DNA from 2 places in the Streptomyces sp. NPDC012510 genome. Region 1 is predicted to be linked to the other one. Evidence: riboswitches for the same ligand, from Rfam matches in the RefSeq annotation. Region 1 holds a riboswitch; the other holds the start of a gene.

Region 1 (7,660 bases):
TGTCATAGGTGACCAGGGTGCGGGTGAAGAACCGCATGAAGTCCCAGGTCATGCCGTAGTACGTGCGCTGCGGGTCCAGGGAGTCGAAGTCCTGCTTGCCGACGAACTTCAGCGTCCCGCCCTTCTTGGTGGAGGCGTTGACGACCTTGTCGAGCGCGGCGTTGTAACCGGCGCCCTTGCCTTCGCCGTCACCGTCGCCGTCGCCGCCGCCGCAGGCCGTGGTGGTCACCAGCGCCGCGACCACGAGGGCAGCGCCAGCGGCGAGCCGTCGCTTCGAGGAAACTGTGGACATTTCTCGCAACCTCCGAGATTCGCGGTCCCGGACCAGTGCCGGAGAACCATGGAATGAGCCACCTGACACTGCGGCAGGGGCAAGTTGTGCGAACGGGTGGACTAGCGCGTGCCCTTGGGGTCGAGCGCGTCGCGCAGTCCGTCACCGAAGAGATTGAAGGCGAGCACGGCGACGAAGATCGTGACACCGGGGAAGACCATGAACATCGGGTCGTGCTCATAGGTGCCGAGCGCGTCGCGCAGCATGCCGCCCCAGGACGCCGTGGGCGGTCGCACACCCGCGCCGAGGAAGCTGAGCGCCGCCTCGGTGAGGATGTTGGTGGGGATCATCAGCGTCGCGTAGACGAGGATCGGCGCGACCAGGTTGGGCAGCAGCTCCTTGAAGAGGATGTGGCGCCGGCCGCCGCCGAGGCTGCGGGCGGCCTCGACATACTCGCGTTCTCGCAGGCTCAGTGTCTGGCCGCGCACGATGCGGCCCACGTACGGCCAGCCGAAGAAACCGATGACCAGGACGAGTACGGCGATCCGCACACCCGAACCGGTCAGCCCCAGCAGGTCGTCCGGGAGCACCGAGACCAGGGAGATGATGAAGAGCAGCTGCGGGAAGGCGAGGAGTACGTCCATGGTGCGGCTGATGCACGCGTCGACCCAGCCGCCGAAGTACCCCGCCATGATGCCGAACAACGTACCGAGCACCACCGCGACCACGGCGGCCAGGAACGCCACGAGCAGCGAGATCCGGGCGCCGTAGACGATCCGGCTGAAGACGTCGCGTCCCTTGTTCGGCTCGACACCGAAGAGGAAGTCGCTGCTCACCCCGCCCCAGGCGCCCTGCGGCAGGTTGGTGAGCGGGTCCAGCTCCTCCTGGTGGAACTCGTTCGGCGGGTGGCCGAGCACGGAGACGATCAACGGGGCGAAGATGGCCACCAGGGCCAGGACGACCACGGTGACGCCGCCGGCCAGGGCGACCTTGTCCTGCTTCAGACGGTTCCAGGCGATCCGCTTCAGGGACCGGCCCTCGACCTTCCTGCCCACCGGCCCGGCCGGGTCGGTGGGCGCGGTCGGGACCGCTTCCGCGGTCGTGTCATGCAATGGCGCCGTCATCTGGCAGGGACCCCTCTCAACCGGCGGTGACCGGCCCGCACTTGCCGCTGTGGCGGCGTCAACTCCCTCACACGCGGGGCGAAGCCCCTGGTGGGCGAGTCTTCAACGGTTCGTCGAGCGCTGACCAGACTTGGCGGTGAATGGATGCCTAAACGTGATGCTGCCGCCGGGCTCCGCTATGCGGACACCGGTCAACCGCTGGCGAACGGTGCGTGCTTGGCGCGAAAAGAGCACATCCCCCCATACCAGGGCCGAACTTCAGGCCCTCGAGACCTCAGGTGTGACGGGGATCACATGAAGCTCGGGGACCCCATGCGTCGCCCTCTTTTTCCCATTTACCCCGAGGCGACATCACGACAGAGGGAGCAAATCGCCCGGACCGTCAGGCAGTCGCAATTCTCCCGTTGAGCCTTTCTTGAGGTTCTCCGGATACGGCGGAGTACGGTCCGTTGACAGCCCGGAAACCCCTCCATAGGTTTTTTCCAACGAACGGGGCCACCGAGCGAGAAAAAGCAACAGGGGCCCCACGTACGGGGAAACGGGGAAAAAATGAAGAGCACCATGCGCCGTGGCGTCGGTTCGGCATTTGCCGCGACCGCGCTCCTCGCGGGCACGATGATGGCCACCCAGGGCACCGCTTTCGCGGGGACCGCGGGCGCGCAGAACTGTGGGACGGGTTCCTTCTACACCGTGGAGAAGTTCGGCTCGCCCACGTACAAGCCCATCGCGCCCACGGCCGGCCGGTACAACTCCAGCAAGTCCAAGGCGAAGCTCAACTACACGATGACCACGACCACATCCCGTGCGACCACCTGGAGTGCGGGCGCCACCGTGTCCGTGTCGTGGGGAATCGCCAAGGTCGAGGGTCGCACGGACTACTCGGTCACCAAGAAGACCTCCAAGGGAATCAAGGTCACCAACCAGATGGTGGTCAAGGGCAAGCACTACGGCTTCGTCACGCCGAAGGTGAAGTTCCAGCGATTCAACATCCGCAAGGAGCGCTACGGGCCCGGCTGCAAGACGGTGGTCATCAAGAACTACGGATACATGAACGCCATCGTCGCCTACCCCTTCTTCTCCGAATGTCAGACCAAGAAGTCGAGCGGGTGCACGCCGAAGCCGTAAACTCTCGGCGATAAACTTCGGGCGTAAAAGTCCAGTGCGCTGAACAACGGGGGAAAGCGCACGGAAAACATGCCCGTACATCGTTCTCGTGCACGGGGGCACGAGAACGATGCGAGGAGCCCCTGGCTCCGGAAGGCTCTCTGACGAGTCCTTCCGGAGCCAGGGGCTCCGTCGTCGCGTAACGGGGGCGGCGAGGGCTCAGTAGCCGCCCGGGTATCCGTACCCGCCCGCCGCCGGAGCCTGGGCAGGGGCGGCGGCGTGGGCCTCGCGGTCGTAGAACGGGCGGGCGCCCGCGCGGAGCCACATGGCGACCGGGTCGTACTCGTCGGACATGGCGACGGTGGAGACGGGCAGGCCGTCCGGGACCGCGCCGATGGACTGCTGCATCATCGCGCGCACCGAGTCCACCGCCTGCGGTGAGGTGTCGTACACGTCGAGGCCGATCGCCAGGTACGGCGCGCCGAGCGCGGGCTGCACCCAGGCGCGGCGCAGCGAGCGCACGGCCGGCGTGCGGTGGGCGTTCTGCGTCAGCAGGGCGTAGAACTGCGGGATCTCGATGGCCGGCTCGGACAGCCGGAGCGGGCCCGCGGGCTGTCTCTCCAGGCCCGTGGCGATCCGGCGCAGATCGAGCCAGGGGATGCCGACGCCGCCGCCCGGCGCGTGCGGGTTGAGCCAGAGGCCGTAGTGGTCGGGGTAGAGGGTGCGGGCGACGTCGAGGCCGTCGACCACCTCGTAACTGCGGTTCCAGCCACTGGCGGACAGCTCCTGGGCGGAGGTCACGCACGGGGCGTAGTTGAACCCGTCGACCTCCATGTTCCCGTACTGAGCGTCCGGGGAGCCGGCCTGGCCGTGCCAGAGCAGCATCCAGATCTGGCCGGAGGACGGGGTGGCGAGGGCACGCAGCAGCGCCTCGTAGGCGTCGTATCGCCCGGGCGTCACCTGGCGCAGCATGTGCTCGACCTGCCCGGTGGCGATGCCGCTGCCGCTGCCGCTCACGTTGGCCGCCCTTCGGTGTTGGACCCTGGTTATAGGACACAGCTTAGGTGGTGCGCTGGTCGAGCCGGTCAGGGCTCGGGGCTTGCGGTGATCTGCGGACCACCGCTTCTTCGTGGTCGATCGCGCCCACGCGGCGGAGCCGCATATCGACAGTGCCCCGCGCCCCCGCGGGGCGCCGGTCAGTAACCCTGTTGGTAGAAGGGCCGGACCTTCTCGCGGAGCCAGTCGGCCACCGGATCCTGGGTCACGTCGAGGAAGACCATGTTGACGGGCCAGGGGACGGGGGTCCTGGTGAGGGCTCGGCCGAGGGCGGCGAGCGGGAGGGTGCGGTCGGCTTCCCAGGAGGCGAGTTCGACGCCGATGAACATCACGGGAGCGGCGGTCTCGATGGCGGCGAGGCAGCGGCGGGCGGAGAGGACCGCTCCGGTGCCGGCGAACTCGGCCGAGGCGGCGGCCAGAAAGTCGACGGGGTCGTCCTGCCAGTCCGGCTCGAACAGCCGTACTCGGGCGCCGCTCGCCGATCCGTCCAACGGCGTCCGCCCGGCCCGGCACAACTCGGCCACGGCGGGCGGCGGCAGCGGGATGCCGACGACACCGTCCGGGTTCAGCGCGAGGCCGATCTGCGGGGGCAGGCCCCGGGCGAACTCGACCGCCGGGGCGATCGTGTACGACATGTGGTCGCCGACGACCTGGCGGAACTGTTCCTCGGAGCTGAAGACCGGCACGTACGCCTGCCCGTCGACCTCCATCGTGGGCAGATCGAGCTGACCGCTCCGCGGACCGCCCCCTTCGGGCAGCGGCACCCACACGAAGCTGCGGGCCAGCACCTCCACGATCCGGGCCCCCGCCGTGGGCACCCCGAGAGACGCGGACAGCACCTCCTCCAGCTCGTTGCCGGGCCACCCGCCGTGCCCATGGGGGTGCGCCTGTGCCGGAAAGTCCGCCGGGAAGTCCATCTGCTGCCTACCGCTTTGCTCCGTGATGCTGTCGTCCCTGCACCTTAGTGCCACCGCTCGACCACGGCTTCACCCCACGAAGTCGATCCGCTTCAACACCTCCGCCGCGGCCCGGTCGATCAACACCGCCGCCCCGCAGCCCTGCGGAAGCCTCCCTTTCTCCACCGCCCGCAGCAGCCCCGCCATAGCCCCACGGTGCCGGGCGAAGGCGTACCGCGACACCCCCCGTCCCCGCTCCCGCTGCCCGTCCCGGGCCTCATCGGGCGTGACGTCGAGCAACAGCAGACGCAGCGTGCCGCCGCGGCGGCGCGCCTCGCGCGCGAGCCACGCCCGCACCCATGCCTGCGTCCCGCAGTCATGCACGACGACGCCCTGCCCCGAGCGCAGGGCGCGCCGCAGCCCGGCGTAGTGGGCGATGCGCACTGCGGGGCGGTAGACCGCGTACGGCAGGACGCGGGCGAAGCGCGCGTCGAAGCGGTCCCGGGTGTCCTGGGAGTCGATGCGGAGGCCCGGAACGGCGCGCCGCATCAGCGTGGACTTCCCGCTTCCCGGGAGCCCGGTGACCACCACCAGGTCGGCCGGTCCGAACGACAGCTCGCGAGGGCTCCGTCCGGCACGCCCCCTGAGGTCGCGGACGACCGCCCTCGGGAACGGCCCGCACGCCTCACCGGCCGGTGCGACGGGCTGCTTGGGCACCGCGATGCCCGACGTCGTCGCGTACGCCGTGGTCCTGTTCACCGTGATCGTCCTCCCCGAGGGTATGGAGGTCCCATCCCCACCCACTGTAAAGAGAAGGTAATGCCCGATCCCTCCTGGTTCAGTCCTCGTCCTGCCACAAGAGTGCTACGGACCGCTGTGCCGCCCTTGCCTTCGCTCATCCGCACCCCACGCCATCCCACCTGTGAATGGTCCCCCTGCCGAGCCGCGTCGATGCGTGCGATGATGTGCGCGCCAACTGCATACCGGCCGCTTGAATCCGCGCGGGAGAGCTCCCAGCAGTCGTTCGCTGGGGCGCCGAAGGAGCAAGTCCCTCCCTTGAATCTCTCAGGCCCAGATACCGCGCGGGCGAGGCACATCTGAAAAGCGGGCCGTACTCCCTTTCGCGGGGGCGGCTCCACCCACGGTGCAAGTCACGACCACCGGTACGTACGGTCGTGGTGAACCTCTCAGGTTCCGATGACAGATGGGGAGGACTTTCCTCGCCCTTCGCCTGTCTTGCACTGGGAGCAGAATCCGATGAGCAGCAGCCCCACCACTGGACCGCGCCGTACCGCGCTCGATGCCCTGCACCGCTCGCTCGGCGCGACGATGACCGACTTCGCGGGCTGGGACATGCCCCTGCGCTACGGCTCCGAGCGGGACGAGCACACCGCCGTCCGTACGAAGGCCGGTCTCTTCGACCTCTCGCACATGGGCGAGATCACGGTGACCGGACCGCAGGCCGCGGCCCTGTTGAACTACGCCCTCGTGGGCAACATCGGGAGCGTCGGCGTCGGCCGCGCCCGCTACACCATGATCTGCCGCGAGGACGGCGGCATCCTCGACGACCTGATCGTCTACCGGCTGGGGGAGACCGAGTACCTGGTCGTGGCGAACGCCTCCAACGCCCAGGTGGTGCTGGACGCGCTCGTGGAGCGCTCCGCCGGATTCGACGCCGCGGTGCGGGACGACCGGGACGCCTACGCGCTGATCGCCGTCCAGGGTCCGGAGTCCCCCGGGATCCTCAAGTCGCTCACCGACGCCGATCTCGACGGACTGAGGTACTACGCGGGGCTGCCGGGCACGGTCGCCGGGGTTCCCGCGCTGATCGCCCGCACGGGGTACACCGGCGAGGACGGCTTCGAGCTGTTCGTGAAGCCGGAACACGCGGTCGAGCTGTGGCAGGCGCTGACCAAGGCCGGCGAGGGCGTCGGCCTGGTGCCCTGCGGCCTGTCCTGCCGGGACACGCTGCGTCTGGAGGCGGGCATGCCGCTGTACGGGCATGAGCTGTCGACCTCCCTCACCCCGTACGACGCGGGCCTCGGGCGCGTGGTGAAGTTCGACAAGGAGGGTGACTTCGTGGGCCGCGCGGCCCTGCGCGAGGCCGCCGAGAACGCCAACCACGAGCCGCCCCGCGTCCTCGTCGGCCTGATCGCCGAGGGCCGCCGGGTACCGCGCGCCGGATACCCGGTCGTCGCCGACGGCCAGGTGATCGGCGAGGTCACCTCCGGCGCCCCCTCCCCCACGCTGGGCAGGCCGATCGCGATGGCGTACGTCGACACCATGCACGCCGCGCCGGGCACCCCCAGGGTCGGCGTGGACATCCGGGGCAGCCACGAGCCGTACGAGGTCGTGGCGCTGCCGTTCTACAAGCGGCGGAAGTAGACACTGGGCGCGAGGTCGCCCGGCCCGAGCGTCACACCGGGCACTCCGCGCTGGTCAACAGCGGTTCCAGCAGTCCCCCCCTTCCTCACCACTCCCTCGCGTACAGGAGAATTCAGGCCATGAGCAACCCCCAGCAGCTGCGCTACAGCAAGGAGCACGAGTGGCTGTCGGGCGCCGAGGACGGCGTCTCGACGGTCGGCATCACGGAGTTCGCGGCGAACGCGCTCGGCGATGTCGTCTACGCCCAGCTCCCCGAGGTGGGCTCCACGGTGACCGCGGGCGAGACCTGCGGCGAACTGGAGTCCACCAAGTCGGTCAGCGACCTGTACTCGCCGGTCTCCGGTGAGGTCACCGAGATCAACGAGGACGTCGTCAACGACCCGTCGCTGGTGAACACCGCCCCCTTCGAGGGCGGCTGGCTGTTCAAGGTACGTGTCGCGGAGGAGCCGGACGATCTGCTCTCCGCCGACGAGTACGTCGCCCACACCGCCGGCTGAGAACACGAGGTCGTACGCATGTCGCTTCTGAACACGCCCCTGCACGAGCTGGATCCGGACGTCGCCGCCGCCGTCGACGCCGAGCTGGCACGTCAGCAGTCCACCCTGGAGATGATCGCCTCGGAGAACTTCGCTCCGGTCGCGGTCATGGAGGCCCAGGGCTCGGTGCTGACCAACAAGTACGCCGAGGGCTATCCGGGCCGCCGCTACTACGGCGGCTGCGAGCACGTCGACGTGGCCGAGCAGATCGCGATCGACCGGGTCAAGGAGTTGTTCGGCGCCGAGTACGCCAACGTCCAGCCGCACTCGGGCGCTTCCGCCAACCAG
Region 2 (7,660 bases), on a different contig from region 1:
GGGCAGAATGCCGATCATCACGATTCCCGCGCCCACCTCGATCGCTTTCCGGTCGGCGTAGGCAAGGGAGGTGCGCAGCTCTTCCGAAAGCTGGTCGAATACGCGACCGCCCAACCGGTGTGGAGCTATGTTGACTTCCAGATTGAACATGGCGAGTTCTGTTTGGAAGTCTCGGCTGGCAATCCGCTCGAGTACTTGCGCATTCATCATTCTCGGCAGACCGTCGCCGTCGACGAGGTTCAGCTCGATCTCCACACCCATGAGGTTCTTGGGGCGGTCGAACCTCTTCTCCTCCAACAGTCGCGCCAGCCCCGCCAGGCACTGCCGCAGCTTGTCGCGGTACTGCTGGCGATCGGATAGGCCGAACGGCCCCGCCACGACCTTCTCTCCCATCTAGGGGTCCCTCCTTGGATGGGCAGGCCGACGAACCGGCCCCTGCTGTCCCGGGTCCACGGGTGATGATGCCCCGGTAGAGCCGCTGATAACGTCCCGCGCGCCACCTGCGCACGCTAGGCTGGGCGCGGCTACCTTCGACCTTATTCACTCGGCGTGCTTCTGGCACATTCAGCGGGCATGAATGAGCATGCGCTTTCCGTCCGGAGCACTTTCGTGAAAAGTGCCGATGAGAACCGGCCGTCCGCTACGTGCCGGTAATCCGAGGTCACCGGCGCACCCTCAGGGAAAAACGAGGCGATGCCCATCTTCCGGCGACCGGATACCGCCTTGCTCTTCATATCCCGAACAGCTAGATGAAACCTTATGTGAACACGCGTCGTATAAACTCCGCAAACGAGGCTGAGAGCCGGCACTCGCGGTCCTCGGTCCTGCCGTCCTGCCACGCGCGGCGGACCCAACCCACGCACCCGGACCCCGGGCACCCGTCTCTCCGATTCCCGAGAGCTGACAGCGCCGTCCGCCCCCGCCCTCGCGCCACCGTGCCTGTCGAACTGAGAGGCGATCCACCATGCCGCTGCATGTCCCCCCGGCTCCCGCGCCCGCCCTGCGCACCGTCCTCACGGCACTCGGTTCTCCCACCGCCGTCCACGAGGCGCGAACTCCTTCCCTGAAGAACGCCCAGGGTCCCGCCACACCCGAACTCCCGCTGCCCGTCCACGTACTGGACCGGATCACACCCGAGGGGACGGGCACCGCCCGGCTCACCGGATGGCGGTTCCTGATCCGCTGCGGCGACCGCGCCGTGGCCGCCGCCGAGACCCGGCTGACCCCGGACGGCTGGGCGTTCTCACACTTCTTCGAGGGCCCGTACATCACCTCCACCGAGCGCGCCCTGCGCCAGGCAGAGGTCATGCAGCAGCCCTACCAGCCACGCCTGCTGTCGGTGCCCGAGCTGTACATGCTCACGCTCTGGCTGCACGCCGACCCCACCACCGACGGCGCCACCGGCCACCCGGCACCGACCGATCTGCTGGTCCCACTGGCACCGGCGCCTCCCGGCATCGCGGCTCACCGACCGCACCAGGTCGCCGATCTCCTTCCGGTGCTGACCACCCGGCTGACGCCCGCACCCCTGCTGGGATCGCCCGCCTGATTCAGGGCCGCCCCGGCGTTCGTACCGACCGTGCCCCGCTGCCGATATCCCGGCGGCGGGGCACTTCTTTCCCGCCTCGAGAATTACCCGCTCCTTCGGGCACCAATGCGCTCGTACGAGCAATTGATGCGCGCTCCCGCCATCGGACTAGCCCCATCCGACCAGAGGGAACCACCCGAACGGACAGTACGGTGAGAATGAACCGTTCACGCGACGGATGCGTCATCAACCTGTGAAGAAGCCGTGCTGCGAAATGCCTGCGGATTGACGCCCGTGGGGCAACACTGGGACCGGACCGATTTATTCACAACGGGGGTCGGCCATGAACGAGGCTTCAAGCCACGGGTCGGACAAAACAGCCATCTCAGACCACACGACAAAGCGAAAGATCCCAACAACCATGTGCCAGCACCAGCCACTGTGCCCGACTGCCGAATCCGCCGACCGGGAGGGTGCCCGGCTCGTGGCGCACCACCCGGAGCAGGGATGGAGTCTGCTCTGCAACGGCGTTCTGCTCTTCGAGGACACCGGTGAGCTTCTGCCGGACGGCAAGATCATCGCCCCGCACCGCCCGATGGGCACCGACACCGTGATGACCGCCGCCTGAGCCGCACGCACGTGCGCACAGGGCGAGCGCCCCGCACAGGACGCCCGCCCGGACGGACGAGGGGCCGGCCCGGAGAGACACTCTCCGCACCGGCCCCGACGCGTATGCGGGGGTGACTACTCCCCGTAGGCGTCCAGCGGCGGGCAGGAGCAGACCAGGTTCCGGTCGCCGAAGGCCTGGTCGATCCGGCGCACCGGCGGCCAGTACTTGTCGGCGGGCGAGACCCCGGCCGGGAAGACCGCTTCCTCGCGCGTGTAGGCGTGCTCCCACTCCCCGCCGAGCGCGGCGGCGGTGTGCGGGGCGTTGCGCAGCGGGTTGTCGTCCGCGGGCCACTCGCCCGAAGCTACCTTCTCGATCTCCACGCGGATCGCGATCATCGCGTCGCAGAACCGGTCCAGCTCCGCGAGATCCTCCGACTCGGTCGGCTCGATCATCAGGGTTCCCGCCACCGGGAACGACATCGTCGGCGCGTGGAAGCCGTAGTCGATCAGTCGCTTGGCGATGTCGTCGACACTCACCCCGGTCGCCTTGGCCAGCGGGCGGAGATCGACGATGCACTCGTGCGCGACGAGCCCGCCCGGGCCGGTGTAGAGCACCGGGTAGTGCGGCTCCAGCCGCTTGGCGATGTAGTTCGCGCTGAGCACCGCCACCTGCGTGGCCCGCTTGAGCCCCTCACCGCCCATGAGCCGCACGTACGCCCACGAGATCGGCAGGATGCCCGCCGAACCCCACGGAGCCGCCGAGACCGGGCCCACGCCCGTCTCCGGGCCGGCCGCTGGCTGCAGCGGGTGGTTCGGCAGATACGGCGCCAGGTGTTCGCGCACGGCCACCGGACCGACCCCGGGGCCGCCGCCGCCGTGCGGGATGCAGAAGGTCTTGTGCAGGTTCAGATGCGAGACGTCACCGCCGAAGTGCCCCGGCTTGGCGAGCCCCACCAGCGCGTTCAGGTTGGCGCCGTCGACGTACACCTGGCCGCCTGCGTCGTGCACCTGGGCGCAGATGTCGGCCACGTGCTCCTCGAACACACCGTGCGTCGACGGATAGGTGATCATCAGCACGGACAGCTCGTCGCGGTACTGCTCGATCTTCGCCCGCAGGTCCTCGACGTCGATCTCGCCGTCCTCGGCGGTCTTCACGACGACGACCTTCATCCCCGCCATGACGGCACTGGCCGCGTTGGTGCCGTGCGCGGACGACGGGATCAGACACACGGTCCGCTGCTCGTCACCGTTGGCCCGGTGGTACCCGCGTACGGCCAGCAGCCCGGCCAGCTCCCCCTGCGAGCCCGCGTTCGGCTGCAGGGACACCTTGTCGTACCCGGTGGCCTCCGCGAGCCGCTCCTCCAGCTCACGGATGAGCGTGAGGTACCCCTGTGCCTGCCCGGCGGGCGCGAACGGGTGCAGCTGAGCGAACTCCGGCCAGGTCACCGGCTCCATCTCGGTGGTCGCGTTGAGCTTCATCGTGCAGGAGCCCAGCGGGATCATGCCCCGGTCCAGCGCGTAGTCCCGGTCGGCGAGCCGGCGCAGATAGCGCAGCATCGCGGTCTCGGAGCGGTACTCGTGGAACACCGGGTGTGTGAGGTAGTCGTCCGACCGCAGCAGCGCCTCGGGCAGCGTGTCCTCGGCGGCGGCGTCGAGGGCCTCCACCTCGCCCTCCACCCCGAAGGCGGTCCACACGGCACCCAGCTGGGCCCGCGTCGTGGTCTCGTCGCAGGAGATCGCCACCAGGTCGGCGTCGACGAGGTGCAGGTTCACGCCATGTTGCCGCGCGGCCGTCACGACCGCGCCGGCCCGCCCCGGCACCCGCACGGTGAGCGTGTCGAAGTAGGCGCCGTGCACGACCTCGATACCCCCGGCGGCGAGCCCGGCGGCGAGCACGGTGGCGTACCGATGCGTACGCCGGGCGATGGTCCGCAGCCCCTCCGGCCCGTGGTGGACGGCGTACATGCCGGCCATCACGGCGAGCAGCACCTGAGCCGTACAGATGTTGCTGGTCGCCTTCTCCCGACGGATGTGCTGCTCCCGCGTCTGCAGGGCGAGCCGGTACGCCTTGTGCCCGTCCGCGTCCACGGAAACGCCCACGAGCCGCCCGGGCAGGCTGCGTGCGAACTTCTCGCGCACGGCCATGTAGCCCGCGTGCGGGCCGCCGAAGCCCATCGGCACGCCGAACCGCTGTGTCGTCCCCACCGCGATGTCGGCGCCCAGCGCACCGGGCGAGGTGAGCAGCGTGAGCGCGAGCAGATCGGCGGCGACGGTGACCAGCGCACCGAGTTCGTGCGCCTGCTCGATGACCGGCTTGAGATCCCGTACGGCACCGGAGGCGCCCGGGTACTGGAGCAACACCCCGTTGATCTCACGTGCGGCGATGTCGGCCGGAATCCCCTCGCTCAGGTCGGCGACGACGACCTCGACGCCGGTCGGCTCGGCCCGGGTCTCGATGACGGCGATCGTCTGCGGCAGCGCGTCCGCGTCGACAAGGAAGAGCCCCTTCTTGTTCTTCCCCATGCGCCGGGACAGGGCCATGGCCTCGGCCGCGGCAGTGCCCTCGTCGAGCAGGGAGGCTCCGGAGGTCGGCAGTCCCGTGAGATCGGCGACCATGGTCTGGAAGTTGAGCAGCGCTTCGAGCCGCCCTTGGGAGATCTCGGGCTGATAGGGCGTGTAGGCGGTGTACCAGGCCGGGTTCTCCATCACGTTCCGCAGGATCACCGGCGGGGTGAACGTCCCGTAGTACCCGAGCCCGATCATCGACCCGAGCACCTGATTGCGATCGGCGAGCGAACGCAGCTCGGCGAGAACCTCGGCCTCGGAACGCGCCCCCGGCAGATCCAGCGCCTCGGCGTTCTTGATCACATCGGGGACCGCGGCGGCCGTCAGCTCGTCGAGCGAGCCGTAGCCGACGTGCGCGAGCATCTTGGCCCGGGCCTCGACGTCTGGTCCGATGTGACGCCGCTCGAAAGGGATTCCCTGTTCGAGCTCGGAGAGCGGAGTGCGATGGGCGGTCATTGCGGAGGCCTCCTGGTCTGACGCGACCTTCGAGGGGCACCACGGCACGGGTGCCCGGACGGCCTCCCCCTCTGTCATCTCAACCTGAGAGCTTCACCGGTGCAGATACGCACCGGCTTTCACCGTCGGTGAGAGCGGAAGCCGTGACACCCGCCCTGCTTTCCAGAGTGACCTCGTCCGTGCGGTACGTGTGCCTGAGAGATTCCGGGGAGGATTTGCTCCTTCGGCGCCTCCGGATGGTGTCCGGAGGACTCTCCCGCACGGGGTCAGCAGCCGCTGCCAGCGTATCAGCGCGGTCAACGCACGCGTCTTCGAGTGGCCGCCTCCCCCGATGTGCCTTTTCGTAGTGGTGAGAGACGATGTGCAACCCCTTTGCCATCACTTGGAGGGCCCGTGCAGACCGACATCGATCCGCGCAACCTGATCGGCCGCAAGGCGTTCGACCGCAAGGGCACCAAGATCGGCACCGTCGACGAGGTCTACCTCGACGACGCCACCGGCACCCCCGAGTGGGCCGCGATACGCATGGGCCTCTTCGGCCGCGACGCGTTCGTCCCCCTGGAGCCCAGCGAGCTGATCGAAGGCACCCTCCGCGTCCCCTTCGACCGCGCCCTCATCAAGGACGCCCCCGACTTCGGCGTCGGCCGCCACCTCTCCCCCGAACAGGAAGTGCAGCTCTACCACCACTACGGCCTGGACATCGCCCCGCCCCCACCCGTCGACCACAACTTCGGCAAGGTCACACGCCAGGACGAGCCGTGACCGGCGTCGGCCCACGCCGCCCCCAGCCCCTACGCCGCCCTCACCCGCCGTAGGCACGACACGCTCCCCTCCGCCGCCCTCCTCTCATCGCCGCGACGGCGCCCGCCCACACGGCGCGGACCGGCGGTCCCACAGCCTCAGCCCCGTACTGCGTCCCGCACCAGCGGCAGCGGCTCCGCCGGCTCCAGCGCGGGATCGTCCGTCCTGAAGGTCCGCACCCGCCCCGGCTCCCGGTCGTGCGGCGTCTCGAACCGCACAGTCACCCGCCCCAGCCCACTACCCTGCACCCACCCAGGGCCGTACTCGGCATGCCGCACGTCGTGCCCGGCACTCCAGTGCCGCTCCCGCCCCACGGTCTCCTCCACCGGGGACACCTCCGCGTCCGCCGTCTCCTCCTCCACCGGAGCCGGCTCTCCCGCCGCCTGCGCGAACAAATCCTCCTGCGTGTAGTCGGCGAGCCCACTGACCCCGACCCCGAGCAACCGCACCCCGCCCGTCGTGTCCACGGCCTCCAACAACCGCGCCGCGGCCTCCCGCACCACCGAGGGGTCGTCCGTGGGCCCCCGCAGGGTCTCCGACCGGGTCAGCGTCGAGAAGTCGTACCGCCGCACCTTCAGCACGATCGTCCGCCCCGACAGCCCTGCCCCCCGCAACCGCCGCACGCACCGGTCCGCGAGCCGCTGCACCTCCATCCGGACCCGCACCCGGTCATGGATGTCCACGTCGTACGTGTCCTCCACCGACACCGACTTCGTGTCCCGCTCGGCCACCACCGCGCGGTCGTCCCGCGCCAGCGCCATCGCGTACAGCCCGTGCCCATGGGCCTTCCCCAGCAGCCGTACGACCTCGTCCTCTCCCGCCTCCACGATCTCCTCGACCGTGGTGATCCCGGCCCGCCGGAGATGGTCCCCGGTCGCCGGCCCGACCCCCGGCAGGATCCGCACGGACATCGGCCCCAGCAGCGCCCGCTCGGTCCCGGGCTCGATCAGCACCAGCCCGTCCGGCTTGGCCTGCTCGGAGGCGATCTTCGCGAGCATCTTGGAGGCCGCTAGCCCGACAGATCCCGTCAGTCCGGTCACCGCCCGGATGTCCGCGCGCAACCGCGCTCCCGCCAGCCGCGCCGACTCCTCGTCCCAGGCCGCGTCCCCGGCCTCCAGATCCACAAAGGCCTCGTCCAGGCTCAACGGCTCCACCAGCGGAGACAGGTTCCGCAACAGCCCCATGACCTGGTCGCTGATCGCCCGGTAGAACATGAAGCGCGGCGTGAGATACGCCGCGTTCGGCGCGAGCCGGCGGGCCTGCGCCATGGGCATCGCCGAGTGCACCCCGAAGACCCGCGCCTCGTACGAGGCGGTCGCGACCACCCCACGCGGCCCGAGCCCGCCCACGATCACGGCCTTGCCCCGCAGACTCGGCTTGGACGCCTGCTCCGCCGAGGCGTAGAAGGCGTCCATGTCGAGATGCAGGATCGTGGGCGCGGTTCTCACATCTCCGATGCTGCCCTACGCCACTGACATCGCCGAAGCCGACGACCCCGTCCGCAGGCACGCCCCACGCCGCCCCGCGCCTGCACTACGCCGCCGCACGCGACAGGGTGGACGCCTTCAGACCGCCCGGTTGCGCCGTCGCGCCAGTTCGTCCGCCGGATTGGGGCCCACGAGTGTCTCCCCCGTGTCGACCCGCTCCCCGTGCAACTGCGAGAGAGCGCTTTCCACATCACGCCAGACCACCCCTACGGCG

What was found. Region 1 has a riboswitch for glycine ahead of gcvT (glycine cleavage system aminomethyltransferase GcvT). Riboswitches for the same ligand answer to the same signal wherever they lie in the genome.
Region 2: linked by a shared signal. The riboswitch ahead of gcvP (aminomethyl-transferring glycine dehydrogenase) and the one ahead of gcvT (glycine cleavage system aminomethyltransferase GcvT) in region 1 are both predicted to bind glycine.

Annotation. Positions count from the first base shown of each region.
Region 1 is NZ_JBIBEN010000015.1:67,180-74,839, reverse strand. It holds gene ACFY9I_RS26530 (ABC transporter substrate-binding protein) at 1-292, opposite strand, end outside; gene ACFY9I_RS26525 (ABC transporter permease subunit) at 394-1,395, opposite strand; gene ACFY9I_RS26520 (hypothetical protein) at 1,945-2,520, shown strand; gene ACFY9I_RS26515 (enhanced serine sensitivity protein SseB C-terminal domain-containing protein) at 2,719-3,471, opposite strand; gene ACFY9I_RS26510 (enhanced serine sensitivity protein SseB C-terminal domain-containing protein) at 3,696-4,472, opposite strand; gene ACFY9I_RS26505 (AAA family ATPase) at 4,542-5,210, opposite strand; glycine riboswitch at 5,444-5,542, shown strand; gene gcvT (glycine cleavage system aminomethyltransferase GcvT) at 5,709-6,836, shown strand; gene gcvH (glycine cleavage system protein GcvH) at 6,956-7,333, shown strand; gene glyA (serine hydroxymethyltransferase) at 7,352-7,660, shown strand, end outside.
Region 2 is NZ_JBIBEN010000003.1:524,625-532,284, forward strand. It holds gene ACFY9I_RS07780 (glutamate--cysteine ligase) at 1-393, opposite strand, end outside; gene ACFY9I_RS07785 (hypothetical protein) at 965-1,549, shown strand; gene ACFY9I_RS07790 (DUF5999 family protein) at 1,950-2,156, shown strand; gene gcvP (aminomethyl-transferring glycine dehydrogenase) at 2,273-5,158, opposite strand; glycine riboswitch at 5,331-5,427, opposite strand; gene ACFY9I_RS07800 (PRC-barrel domain-containing protein) at 5,552-5,920, shown strand; gene ACFY9I_RS07805 (DNA polymerase IV) at 6,058-7,407, opposite strand; gene ACFY9I_RS07810 (MerR family transcriptional regulator) at 7,525-7,660, opposite strand, start outside.